Regions from separate parts of the Paenibacillus sp. FSL H8-0175 genome, predicted to be linked through region 2. Evidence: riboswitches for the same ligand, from Rfam matches in the RefSeq annotation. Region 2 holds a riboswitch; the other holds the start of a gene.
The links. A riboswitch is a leader RNA that binds a small molecule or an ion and turns the genes downstream of it on or off. The one in region 2 is predicted to bind glycine.

Region 1 (6,913 bases), 450 kb from region 2:
ATCATCAGGAAAATAATCCATTAACGTATATGGAGTTGCTCCCGGTTCCCTGAAGGTTAGTGGCCCGGAATAGTTCTCGATCCCCGAACAGAAACCCACTTCCTTCATCATTTCAATGTCGTAACGTGTCCGTTGTTCCAAACGTTGCGCTTCCAGAAGCTTGCCTGCGTCACGAAGCACGGTCAGCCGCTCTTCTAGCTCCCGTTCAATATTGACTATTGCTACACGCATCGTTTCTTCCTTGGTAACAAAGTGAGAAGCCGGAAAAATGGCGACATGATCGCGTTCACCGATCAATTCGCCCGTTAAAACATCTATTTCAGTGATCCGCTCAATCTCATCCCCAAACAATTCAACACGAATCGCATGTTCACCCTGAGAGGCCGGGAAGATCTCAACCACATCACCACGTACACGGAATGTTCCGCGTACAAAATTGATATCATTGCGCTGGTATTGAATATCCACCAGTCTGCTCAGAATCTCATTGCGCGGTTTCTCCATCCCAACCCGCAAGGACAACAGCAAGCTTCCGTATTCCATTGGTGAACCGAGACCGTAAATACAAGACACACTCGCTACAATAATAACGTCACGCCGTTCGAACAAGGAGCTTGTCGCGGAGTGGCGAAGTTTATCAATCTCTTCGTTAATACTGGAATCTTTCTCAATATAAGTATCGGAGGAGGGAATATACGCCTCTGGTTGGTAATAGTCGTAGTAGCTGACGAAATAGTCTACCGAATTATTCGGGAAAAACTCCTTAAACTCACTTGCCAGCTGGGCAGCCAGTGTCTTGTTATGCGCAATAACCAGCGTGGGGCGATTTAATTTGGAAATAACTTGCGCGACAGTAAAGGTCTTCCCTGTACCTGTCGCTCCCAGCAGCGTCTGGTGCTTCTTACCCTGCCGGATGCCTTGTAGTAATTCATCTATGGCATGAGGCTGATCGCCCTGGGGTGTATACTCGGACTCCAATTCAAAAGTCTTCGTACTGACGACAATATCACTCATTTGCCCGTCTCCCCTCTATCGTCTAAACTAGATTAATATATTATAATTGTTGTCTGAATCTTCTCTCTCCATACGACAGTAAAAAATATGGAAGATAAGAATATGTGTTCCCGTTCATTATACAGTGTTGCTTAGATCGATGCAAACCATAATACACAGAAATGTTAGGAGCTTGAAGCATGGATATTACCGCAATAATCGGCCTAGTGGCCGGACTGGCTGCGCTAATCGGCGGCTACCTCTGGGAAGGCGGAAGCCTTTCCGGACTGCTGCAGCTTAATGCAGCTTTGATTGTATTTGGAGGTACGATTGCTGCCGTAATGATCAGCTTCCCGGCAGCTAAGCTACGCTCCATTCCCGCCGCTCTGCGCATGGCTTTTGGCCGCAATCCTGAACGTGATGAAGAGAAAGCAGAAGAGCTTATCGCAATGGCCACAGTGGCCCGCCGCGGCGGCGTTTTAATGCTCGAAAAACAAGCGGAACTGCATCCTGATCCTTTTACACGCGAAGGACTGTTGCTTATCGTCGATGGCACTGACCCTGAGCAGGTAAGACAGATTTTGGAATTGGAAATGGATGCGAAAGAATTGAAGCATGAAAGCTACGCCAAGATTTTTGAAGCCGCTGGCGGATATGCTCCAACGATGGGGATCATCGGTACAGTTATGGGACTCATTAGGGTACTGGGCAACCTTACGGACCCATCAAATCTAGGTACCTCTATCGCAGTAGCGTTCACTGCAACACTGTACGGAGTAGCCATCGCTAATCTAATATTTTTACCCATTGCTTCCAAAATCAAATCCCGCAGCCAAAGTGAGCTGCATAGCATGGAGATGCTTCTAGTAGGCATTCTTTCTCTACAGAACGGGGATCATCCGCTGCTGGTGCGTAAAAAACTGAACTCCTTCATTTCAGACACCACCACAGATGACCGTGCAGAAGCAAGAGGTTTTATATGAGACAAAGAGACCGGCGCAAACGGCGGGAAGAGAATCGAGAAAGCCGTGATCGTTGGATGATTACTTACGCTGATCTAATTACACTTTTACTTATATTTTTCGTTATATTGTATGCGATGAGCAGCCTGGACACTGACAAATATAATATCGTGACCGGCTCTTTATCCCAGACTTTCAAGTCGAACAGCACTGTTCTTGAAGGCGGGGATGGTATTTTAGATGCTGGAAAGACCCCTGACAACAAACCAGAGAGTACAGATGGGAATGCGAACGCAACTGCAAAACCAAATGACGGTTCTGATGAACAAACGGAGAATGAAACACCTTCAGCACGGGAGTTGGCTTTTCGAGAACAAGAGGCGAAGCTTGCTGAGTTAATGGGTGTGATCACCCACTATGTGGAGGAGAATAATCTCGGTGAACAAATATTTGTAGCCGACAAACCGCAGGGCATAGAAATCACGCTCAGCGACCGTTTTCTTTTTGATGTGGGTAAAGCAGATGTGAAGTCACCAGCCCTTCCTGCTCTTCAGCAGTTGTCTGGCTTATTCAAAGATATCGGAGCAACGATCAGCATTGAAGGACATACGGATAATACACCAGTGTCATCAGCTTCACGTTATAACGACAATTGGGAGCTATCGGGTGCTCGTGCGCTTTCTGTGCTGCGCTTTTTCTTAGATAATGAAGGACTGAACCCGGACACTTTTCAATATGCAGGTTATGCCGATACCCGACCAACAGCAGATAATACTACGGTAGCAGGCAAACAGAAAAATCGACGCGTAGAGATCATTGTACTTCGACAGCTTCAAGAGGTGGAATAAAATATAGTTGCTTGCGCTCAGAGCTAAGTTCGGCGGCAGGGGCCTTTGCAATTACCACATTGAGCTTACAAGGGGCTTCATCCAATTTAATTAGGGAAAACCTCCCTGATTATTCACCTATTATCGTATCCAATCGCGGAATGAGGGAATTTCTCCCTGATTATTACTCTTTTTAGTCTGAAATAGTGGTTTTACCGAGATGATTAGGGAGGAATTTCCTAAAACCCTAACTCTCACGCTATAATCGTCTAAAATGAGGGAGGTTTTCCCTAATTCCATACTCCACTAGACCCTCAAACCACTCGATTGGGTTTACGAATACTCGCACAATCCACATAAGAAACACAAACAGCAAGTCCCCGAATCACAGAAACTTGCTGCTAAAAATATCACACTTGATCAGACTATTTTCCGTCCCCGATTTCCAATTATTCAGCAACTAACGCGCTATAACCAGCTGCATCTAACAGACCTTTTACAGCATCAGCATACTCTCCATCAACTTCAATCTCAAAAATCCAACCCCCGCCATACGGCTGATCATTGATAAGCTCCGGACTAGCTTCTAATCCATCATTCACCTTGGTAACCGTCCCAGAGACGGGCGAATACAACTCCGATACCGTCTTAACGGATTCGATACTGCCTACGCTGTCACCGGCTGAAATGGTCGATCCTACCTCAGGAAACTCAACAAATACGATGTCGCCTAATAAATGCTGAGCATGGTCCGTAATCCCAACACGTACTACTCGCCCTTCTACTTGCTGTGCCCATTCATGCTCTTCGCTGTAAAGAAGGTTGTCTAATACTTCACTCATTTCAAGCCGCCTCATTTCCAATTTGGAGTTCTAAATTTAGTTATAGCCTAAGTTATCCCGGCTCACAATGTCAATATTACTAACAGGAAATTTAAATTTGTCATTTTTTCGACGTTTTCTTGTTGACAGCGCCCGACTATACCCGTTTAATGGAGACATACAAGAAGAAATGACGTTGTCGTCTTTTTATAGACAATAACCGTTTCTCGAAGAAATATAATTGCGGATGATGGCATAGGGAGAGACTGTCTCACTTGAAGACGGCGCCGAAGGAGTAAGCCCTAACAGGGGTGAATCTCTCAGGCAAAAGGACCTTTGTCGGACGTATCTCTGGAGAGCATCAGACGCAAGGCTAGATGCGTCAGATCACCAACGGGGAAACCTGCAAGCTAGTTACGGCAGGGTAACTCTCAGGTACAAAGGACAGAGCAGAAAGCGATTTGTGCATTTATGCATGATTGCTTCTGCCTGTCCTTTTTTCGTATGTAATCAGATCAAGGGGAGTGACGACATGGATGCTTTGAGAAGAACACCTTTTTATGATCTCTATTCCGCTTATGCGGAGTCCAGGTGCATTGACTTCGGTGGCTGGGAGCTGCCAGTACAGTTTACAGGTATCGTGAAAGAGCACGAAGCCGTTCGCCAGCAGGCTGGGCTGTTCGATGTCTCGCATATGGGTGAATTCATGGTGATTGGAAACGGTGCAGAAGCCTTTTTGCAAAAAATGACAACCAATGATGTCAGCCGCCTCACGGATGGTGCGGCACAATATACACTGCTCTGTTATCCAAATGGCGGAGTTGTCGACGACCTACTCGTGTATCGCCTAAGCGAAGGGCGTTATATGCTCGTCGTTAATGCCTCCAACATCGACAAGGACTTGCAGTGGCTGCAAGAGCATTTGACCTCTGAATTCGATGAAGTCACGCTCACTAATGTCTCTGACGAGACGCTTTTGCTCGCCTTGCAGGGTCCTCTGGCAGAGACCATTCTCGCGGAAGTTACTGATGCTCCTATTTCAGCACTCAAGCCTTTCCATTTCATCGAACGCGCTACCGTTTGCGGTGTAGAGGTACTTATCTCCCGTACGGGTTATACCGGTGAAGATGGCTTCGAGATCTACGCTCCGCTGGAAGGTGCAGAAACGTTATGGAACGGACTGCTTGCAGCAGGCGCGCCCCACGGATTAACACCTGCTGGACTGGGTGCACGGGATACCCTGCGTTTTGAGGCAAAATTACCACTGTACGGTCAGGAGCTATCCGCTGACATCACCCCGCTTGAAGCAGGAGTACAGTTCTTCGTGAAGCTGGACAAAATAGACTTTATCGGACGCGATGCACTAATACAGCAAAAAGAAACTGGGATTCCCCGTCGCCTTGTCGGCCTAGAAATGATTGATCGAGGCATTCCACGCTCCCATTATCCTGTTTGGGCAGATGGGGTTAAGATTGGTGAGGTCACAACCGGAACACAGTCCCCTACGCTGAAACGTAACCTGGGGTTGGCTTTGATTGATGCTGCTTACAGTGAAATAGGCACAGAGGTTTACGTAGAGATACGCGGTAAGCAGCTTAAGGCTGTAGTGATTAAGGCCCCTTTTTACAAGTATAAACGCCTTTAGCGTCCATATAAGGACGGTGAGCTTTTAAGCGAGAAATAGAAGAATAAAGTATAGCGTGAAAATTGTACTTTCTTATATTTTAAAAAAGCCAAGGAGTGAAACCTTAATGAAGCACCGTTATCTGCCCATGACAGAACAGGACCGCGTAGAGATGATGGAGGCCGTCGGGATTGAGTCTATAGATGAGCTGTTCTCCGATATTCCTGAAGCGGTACGTTACCAAGGCACTATGCCGATGTCTGAACCACTCGATGAATACGCCCTGCTGCGCCACATGAAAGGTTTGGCTGACCAAAATGCCGACTTTGATTCTCACGCCAGCTTCCTCGGTGCCGGATTATACGATCATCACATCCCTGTGGTCATAAATCATGTCATTTCCCGTTCTGAATTCTACACTGCCTACACTCCTTACCAACCGGAGATCAGCCAAGGTGAGCTGCAAGCGATCTTCGAATTCCAATCCTACATTTGCGAACTAACCGGTATGAAAGTTGCCAATGCCAGTATGTATGATGGCGCTACAGCTTTATCCGAAGCAGCGGTTCTCGCGGCTGGTGCTACCAAACGCAAAAAATTAATCGTCTCCCGTACCGTTCATCCTGAGGCTCGCCAAGTGCTACGTACTTCGGCTAATGCTTGGGGTCTGGAGGTGGTGGAGATTGACTATAAAGACGGTGTTACCGATCAAGCTAAGCTTGCTGAAGCTATCGATGGTGATACTGCCGCAGTACTGATGCAATCGCCTAACTTCTTCGGTAGCATTGAGGATCTTCGCTCGGTTGAGCTGCTGATCCATGCGGTTAAAGGTCTTCTTGTAGTCAGCGCGAACCCAATAGCTCTTGGTGTACTTGAAGCTCCGGGCAAACTTGGAGCCGACATCGTAGTCGGTGATGCTCAGCCACTCGGTATTCCAGCTTCTCTCGGGGGTCCAACTTGCGGATTCTTTGCCGTAGCTGATCACCTGATGCGCCGCATGCCAGGCCGGATCGTTGGCCAAACGGTAGACCGTAATGGTAAACGTGGCTTCGTTCTTACACTTCAAGCGCGTGAACAGCATATTCGTCGTGAAAAAGCGACATCGAATATCTGCTCCAATCAGGCACTGCTGGCTCTCTGCGCATCCGTCTACTTGTCCGTTATGGGCAAAGAAGGCATGCGTGAAGTAGGCGAACTAAATATTCGCAAAAGCCATTACGCTGCTAATAAACTTAGCGGACTAACAGGTGCTGAACTTGCCTTCTCCTCCCCATTCTTTAACGAATTTGTTGTGAAGCTTCCTGAAGGCAGCAGCGTGACCGCTATTAATTCTAAGCTGCTGAAGGACGGTTATCTCGGCGGTTATGATCTGGGTCGTGATTATCCTGAACTTGCTGGACATATGCTGGTTGCCGTAACGGAAAAAAGAAGCAAAACCGAAATCGACCAATTCGCTAGCGCACTGGAGGGCTGTTTATGAAACCGGAGCAAAGTCTAATTTTTGAATTAAGCCGTCCGGGCCGCTCGGCCTACTCCTTGCCACTATGCGATGTACCACAGGAAGAAACCTTGGAGTCCCTGATTCCATCAGGTTTACTCCGTAGCGAACCCGTCGTACTTCCAGAAGTATCGGAAGTGGATGTCATTCGCCACTACACTTCTCTTTCACGTCGTAACTTTGGTGTA
Region 2 (6,913 bases):
TCAGATTGCTGTAATTGTTCATAATAAAGCTGCTGTTTTTTCATCCGTTTAAATGATATTTGAAAAATGAAAAATAATAACACTTGAACCGCTATTATATTAATGAAATTCCCTAGAATATCATAATGTAAATATGTATATAGATCCCCTCTATCAATCAAGAGGATATAGCCAAATGTAATTACCATCAGTATTCCATTTATAATGAAGGAAAAATAAAACAATTTTAAATCAAAAAATAGAATAGAGAGTGCAGGAATAAGACAAATGAGGATATAGGTAGTCCAAGTTTGAGGATATAAAAAGAATAGCGTATAAAAATACGCAAATCCAAATAGAATGATAATCTTTCTAAAAGTATGTGTCTCATGCTTAGGGTAAATCCATAAACAAACCGTTAGAAACGCCACACATAAAAAATGAATGATATAACCAAAATCAATTCCATCTAACTCTAGAGTAGATAGTATTAATCCAGACATCATAAGAACGATGATCATTAACATTAATATGTAATAGGTTTTTCGATTCACCCGACTGTAGAACTCTCTCATGAATTCACCACTTTTAAATTGATTGTCGAAATAAGAATTATATCAGCTGAAATAGTAATAAACAATAACTGAAAAAACCAGTAAACTCAATACCCCATTTAATTTCTGAAACTAGTAATTATTGCTATAATTAATGTATTCACTTTAGTTCTGATATCTAAAGCATTAGGATGGTGTACCCTATGGTATTTGCATTTTTATTTATATTCGCTATGTACGCGGCAACTAACTATTACATTGCGAGAAAGATTTTTAAATGGTTACAACATATATTTTCACATATAAACGGGATCATATATGGAGTCATCTACAGCTTATGTGCGTTATCAATCATTATTAATTTACTATTGTCTTCTTCAGCTATGACGACCAATTCAAATATTGTTAATTTTATTGGTCAATTCGGGGACTATTGGATGGGTATCTACTTCTATTTGTTCTTGCTTTTGATCCTTTCAGATGTAATCTTACTAATTAGTAAATGGATCAAGGTCCTCCCTTCTCCTATACCAGCACGTGTTATTTTTCATACAAGGTCCATAGTATTAATTCTAGTCATAGGATTGGTGTCCTATGGGATTTATAATGCAAATCATTTAAAAGAAGTCACCTATCCGCTCCAAATACATAAAAACACTTCATTAGATCAGTTAAATATCGTCCTGATCAGCGACTTACATTTAGGCTACGTAAATGATGTAAAGTTTATTGAAGACGTTGTTGATCGTATTAATGGACTACAGCCGGATATAGTGTTGATGACAGGAGATATATTTAATGGTAACTACTATGCGCTCTCTAACCCTTCCAAAGGAATAGAGTTATTAAGTACTATTCAGTCAACCTATGGAGTTTATGCTTGTTTAGGTAACCATGATGCAGGACGCTCATACGATGAGATCGTGAACTTTATAGATAAGAGTAATATCAAACTTCTAAATGATGAGCATGTCGTTATTGATAATCAATTCGTTGTTGTTGGCAGAAGGGATTCATCACCGATTGGTAATCAAGGGAACCCTCGAGCAATTACTTCAGAAGTGATGAGTGACATTGATACAAATATGCCCGTTATCGTAATGGATCATCAACCAACCAATAGGATTGAATACGCAGATGACGTTGATTTGATACTTAGCGGACATACGCATCAAGGACAAGTATTCCCTGCAAATCTGATCACCAATGCTATGTTTACAGTAGATTATGGCCACTATCAGAAGAATCCTAACAGCCCTCACGTCATCGTTACATCTGGTGCAGGGACTTGGGGACCGCCATTACGAATTGGCACGAATAGTGAGATAGCACAAATCAAAGTTGATTTTAAATAGACGATAATTTTAGACTGATTAAAAAACATGGAAGAATATCCCGATAGCATACACAAGTTCGAAAAAGAGCATCGACCACATTAATGAGAAAATCCACCACCGTATGCGGTGGTGGATTTCTATGTCTGCCTATCCAACTGTAATATCAGCAAGCACCCTCATCGACTAATCATGCCGGATCTCCGTGTTAGTCCGAATACCTTCGAGACGTGCTCTTGGATCAGGCGTTATTCTTTCCCTCTTTCTTCTATTTATCGAATACAAAACAAATAATAATATAAACCATAAAGGCGTCAACAATAAGGCCGGACGAGTTTCATCAGCAAATAGCATAATTATGAGTATGATTGCAAACAAAGCTAGAACAACATAATTCACAAAGGGTGTAAACGGTGCTTTGAATTTTGATTTGGCCTGCAATTCCGGCTTCGTCTTTTTATATCGCAAATGGCAAATTAGAACGACGCCCCAAACCCAGATGAAACAAATGGCACTAATTGTTGTCACGATGCCAAAAGCCGTCTCCGGAATCAGCTTACTCAACAAAGCGCCTACAGATAAGACAAGCGTGGATATGAATAAAGCATTACTTGGTACATGATTTTTATTAAGCTTTGCAAAGTTGGCTGGAGCCTGGTCATTTCTGCTTAGATTGTATAGAATCCGGCTTGTTGAGAACATCCCGCTATTACAAGCGGACGCAGCTGAAGTTAATACAACGAAGTTAATAACCCCCGCGGCAATCGGAATCCCCACTAAACTAAATGTTTTAACAAAAGGACTTTCTGCCGGGTTTAGTTCTGTCCAAGCGTTGATGCATAATAAGGCAATAATAGCACCCACGTAGAAAAATAGAATTCGTAAAGGTATTTTATTAATCGCCGATGGGATAGTTTTTTCTGGATTGGAGGTCTCTGCTGCCGATACGCCTACCAATTCCACACCCACAAAAGCAAACACAACCATTTGAAATGAAAGCAGGAACCCTGAAATCCCGTTTGGAAATACTCCCCCATGTGCCCAAATATTACTGAGCGCAACCGTTCCGGTAGTTGTTTTGAATCCAATCACCAGTAAGACTACCCCGATAGCAATCAATGCGAGAATAGTGATTACCTTAATTAAAGCAAACCAAAATTCCAATTCGCCAAAGCTTTTTACCGTTAATAAATTGAGCCCTAATAAAATAATCAAACAAATGACTGCGGGTATCCATTGCGGGATATCAAACCAATATTGTACATAGACCCCAACAGCTATAATATCGGCCATAGCCGTCATGATCCAACAAAACCAATAGGTCCATCCAGTTACAAACGCCGCCCGCGGTCCAAGATAGTCTTCGGCAATGTCTGTAAAAGATTGATAACCTGCTTTAGACAACAGAAGTTCTCCTAATGCCCTCATCACAAAAAAAATAGCGATACCCACGATTAAATAAGCAAAAATGATGGATGGTCCTGCCAGTTGTATAGCTTTACCTGATCCTAAAAATAATCCGGTACCGATGGTTCCACCAATCGCAATGAGCTGAACATGCCGATTCTCTAAATCTCTCTTTAATTCTTGTGCTGCCATTTCAAACTCCCCCTTATGTGAAAAAATGTACAAGTAAAAATGATAACAAAAAAGAGATTGGATACGCTCCAATCTCTTAGGTCTAAGAATAATAAATAAAATACATTCCTTTACTCTGACGATGATCAGAATAACAAATGAATTATCTAGTACTCTTCTGTCCTTTTGCCTGAGATTGTGAACCCTTCGGCGCCGGGGGAATCCCCCACGGTCTCTCCAGAAGCTGCTCCTGCTATAGTGTGATCCATAGCAATCATAGCTTGCGAATTATTTAATTGTTATGCCGCTAACTTCATTTTTAATATTTTTCAATACTAATCATTGTCAAATATTTTGTCAATAACATTAATTACCGCTGGATTTAAACTGCGAAATACGCGAATATCACGCATTGCTTCGGAAACATCGCAACCAACAGACCAAGATCGGCTGATGATTAATATGAAAAAAGGGCTATCTCATTGTAGAATTCTACTCCTGAGACAGCCCCTTTATGTTTTGAAACACACTCTATTAGTGGCTTGTCAGCCAAGCCGCCAACTCTTCTGTCTGACTCAGAATAGCTATTGGGTCCCAGTAGCCGGAGCGATCGCTTGTCCAAAGAAATACGTGATCATTTTTGACTGCTGGCAGTGCGCCCCAGATCGGGTCGGCTTTAAGTTCATCCAGCTTTTTCGAGTCGGAGGTAAGAATAATATAGTCACCGGCATACTTTGGTAAGACCTCAGCAGAGAATGAAGCCCAGCCCGGATCGGCCATTTCGGCGGCGATATCCGCAGGAGGCTTAAATCCCAATCCATTATAGATTGGTTGTCCACCTTTGCCGAAGTCTGTTCCGACGGCCATCAAGCTGTTTTCAGACCATTCAATAATGGAAAATGTGCTATCTGCAGGCACAACCTTCAATACGCTCTCCTTGGCATTGGCCATACGGCTGTCATAGTCTGCAAGCCAGGTTTTGGCCTTATCTTCTTCACTAAGCAGCTCACCGAAATAACCCACTTCCTCATGTACCGTTTTTAAGGAAGCGTATGGAATAACGACCGTAGGTGCGATTTTTGACATCTGCTCATTTAGCTCAGGATAGAAATCATCCATAATAATCAAATCGGGATTAAGCGACAGAATTTTCTCTACATTTCCATTTCCGTCCCCTATATTCTCAACGTCTTTCAAATACTCCTGAAAATATGGATTTTTAATATGATGTTCGGAGGTTCCGATAGGTGTAATGCCAAGCGCAATTAAGCTGCCGAGATATTCACCTGCAACAATTCTTTTGGGATGAAGGGGGATCTCCACCTCACCGTTAACCGTTTTAACGATTTTGGTCTTCGGCTGCTGTGAGGCAGCATTCTCCGTAGCACCGTTTGTACCACATGCGCTCAGTACCAAAATGAAGCTTAACAGCAATACCGATGCCAGCGTAGGCCTTGAATGTTTAAACATGAATGAATCTCCCTCTTGATCAAAATGATACTGATAATCGTTATCAATATAATCAGTATAGTCAAATGATTCAAGGGCAACAATGGAGGATTCTATGTTTGTGGCAGGACTATCTTCTAGTTTGTTCTTTCTGGAATGCAATTCTCTATAGCTAATCGGGGAAACACCCTTATACTTTTTGAACAGCCTGCCCAAATAACTAGGGTCTTGATAACCGACGCCCACTGCAATTTCCTTCAGCGTAGCATCTGTTTCCAGCAGAAGTGCCACCGCTTTTTCGATGCGCACCTTAATTAAGTAATCAATCGGGCTAAGTCCAGTACGGATTTTGAAGTAGGAAGATAAATGGGTTACGCTATAGTTCAGGATTTCCGATAATGATTCCAGCGTAATGTTATCCGTATAATGTTCATGGATAATGTCGGCAATCCGGGCGGCCAGATCACGCTTAGTCGTATTAACCCCTTGCACCGACATTTGATGAAATAGCTCATACACAAACTGATGGAGTAAAGTGCGAACATGCAACCGCGCAAGCGGCTGCGGCTTCTCCCACTCCTTAAACATCTCGCTCACTATGCGATACAGCGCTACAGAATTGTCAGGCGTCATGCTGTACGAATGATCAAAGGATTTAGCGCCCTCGTATAGCGTAGCAATCTCTAAGGGTAGTGAGGGAGGCATACTCACTTTATAATAAATGCTATAGTAATCCAGCCCCTCGCTGCCTGCGTCAATGTTGAGCACAGTTCCTTTGCCTACATGAAGCACTGTAAAGCGCTGTAAACGGTGAACTTGGCTTCCCAGGTTAACTGTAGCATTACCGTGAATCGACATAAGAAACAGCCTTGAGGGGACGTAATAGGAAGGTATAGATTCGCCAGGTCTAAGGGTCATCCGACGAATATCAACTACTTTGCAATTCGCGTGATTCCATACAGCAATAAGGTCATTGATGTCCATGATTGACTAACACCTTACATGTTTTCGTTTGAAGCCGAGCTGCGATTTATCAACTGCCTTTTGAATATTAATTGAAGCATTCAAAATCTTGCTTTTTGCACTACCGGTATGGACTTCCACCGGGCCAACTTCCTTTGCAATCTCAACCGCTTTATCATGAAGCGGCAGATAGGATACGCCCACAGTGTAGATGAAATTGTTCATTGCGTATTTCGTTCGCTCAGGAGCATCATGAATCGTATTTTTAGCAAGCTCCAACATAGCGGCCAATTTTTCTGCGGAAAATTCACTGTCCGGGCGATTTCCGAGCAGCCAGCAGTAACAGTTCCAGCCCGCCGACATTTTCAGCTCTATCTCACTGGCAATCCATTTATCAGAAACCTCTTGCGCAATATCCGTCTCCGCCAACGTTACTGCCACCACAAAGTCCGATAGCATATAGAAATAAGCGCCATCAATCCACCGCTCAAAATCCGACTCGGTCATTGCTTTAGGCTCCGCGATCACCCCGGCAAAATACATAGCGTCGTAATTTCCCGTAGCATAAAGCTGCTCGGCCAAGGGTTGATTATGTTTTATTTTTCTGAAGATAGGCTTCATCTGGCCTGTGGCCACACCAAAAAGCGGTTCGTGCGCGCCATTGGATAGATATATTTTCTTGGTGCGTTCCTTGCCGAGAGCTTCAAGCTCTTGCATGACCGTTTCTAAATCCATTGTTCGCACTTCCTTTTTAGATTATTGGCTAGGGACTCAAACTTTACTTGAATATATCATAAAAGCTCTTATAAATACCTTCTTTTATACATCAAGGTAATTTGCCCCGCTATGTATTCAGCGCTATATTGGTTGCCATCCTTAATCCACCACATAATAATCCCCAGTAGTGAGGCTGCAATAATATCAACGGAGACTACCTCCTTAGTAAGGTCAATGTTCCTCGCGTTTCTTCGTTTTTCGACAGTACTTTTTAACAGGTTGGTCAAGTGTTTTTTGAAGCCTTTATGCTCAATCAATACAGCAAAAACTTTCCGGTAT

Region 1: linked by a shared signal. The riboswitch ahead of gcvT (glycine cleavage system aminomethyltransferase GcvT) and the one ahead of MHH46_RS31340 (amino acid permease) in region 2 are both predicted to bind glycine.

What each region holds. Positions count from the first base shown of each region.
Region 1 covers NZ_CP150299.1:6,604,532-6,611,444, forward strand. The annotation lists gene uvrB (excinuclease ABC subunit UvrB) at 1-1,014, opposite strand, end outside; gene MHH46_RS29405 (flagellar motor protein) at 1,194-1,976, shown strand; gene MHH46_RS29410 (flagellar motor protein MotB) at 1,973-2,803, shown strand; gene gcvH (glycine cleavage system protein GcvH) at 3,232-3,624, opposite strand; glycine riboswitch at 3,851-3,949, shown strand; gene gcvT (glycine cleavage system aminomethyltransferase GcvT) at 4,136-5,248, shown strand; gene gcvPA (aminomethyl-transferring glycine dehydrogenase subunit GcvPA) at 5,355-6,707, shown strand; gene gcvPB (aminomethyl-transferring glycine dehydrogenase subunit GcvPB) at 6,704-6,913, shown strand, end outside.
Region 2 covers NZ_CP150299.1:7,057,206-7,064,118, forward strand. The annotation lists gene MHH46_RS31330 (ATP-binding protein) at 1-485, opposite strand, end outside; gene MHH46_RS31335 (metallophosphoesterase) at 737-1,888, shown strand; gene MHH46_RS31340 (amino acid permease) at 2,054-3,466, opposite strand; glycine riboswitch at 3,614-3,696, opposite strand; gene MHH46_RS31345 (AraC family transcriptional regulator) at 3,980-5,878, opposite strand; gene MHH46_RS31350 (DNA alkylation repair protein) at 5,885-6,592, opposite strand; gene MHH46_RS31355 (TetR/AcrR family transcriptional regulator) at 6,661-6,913, opposite strand, start outside.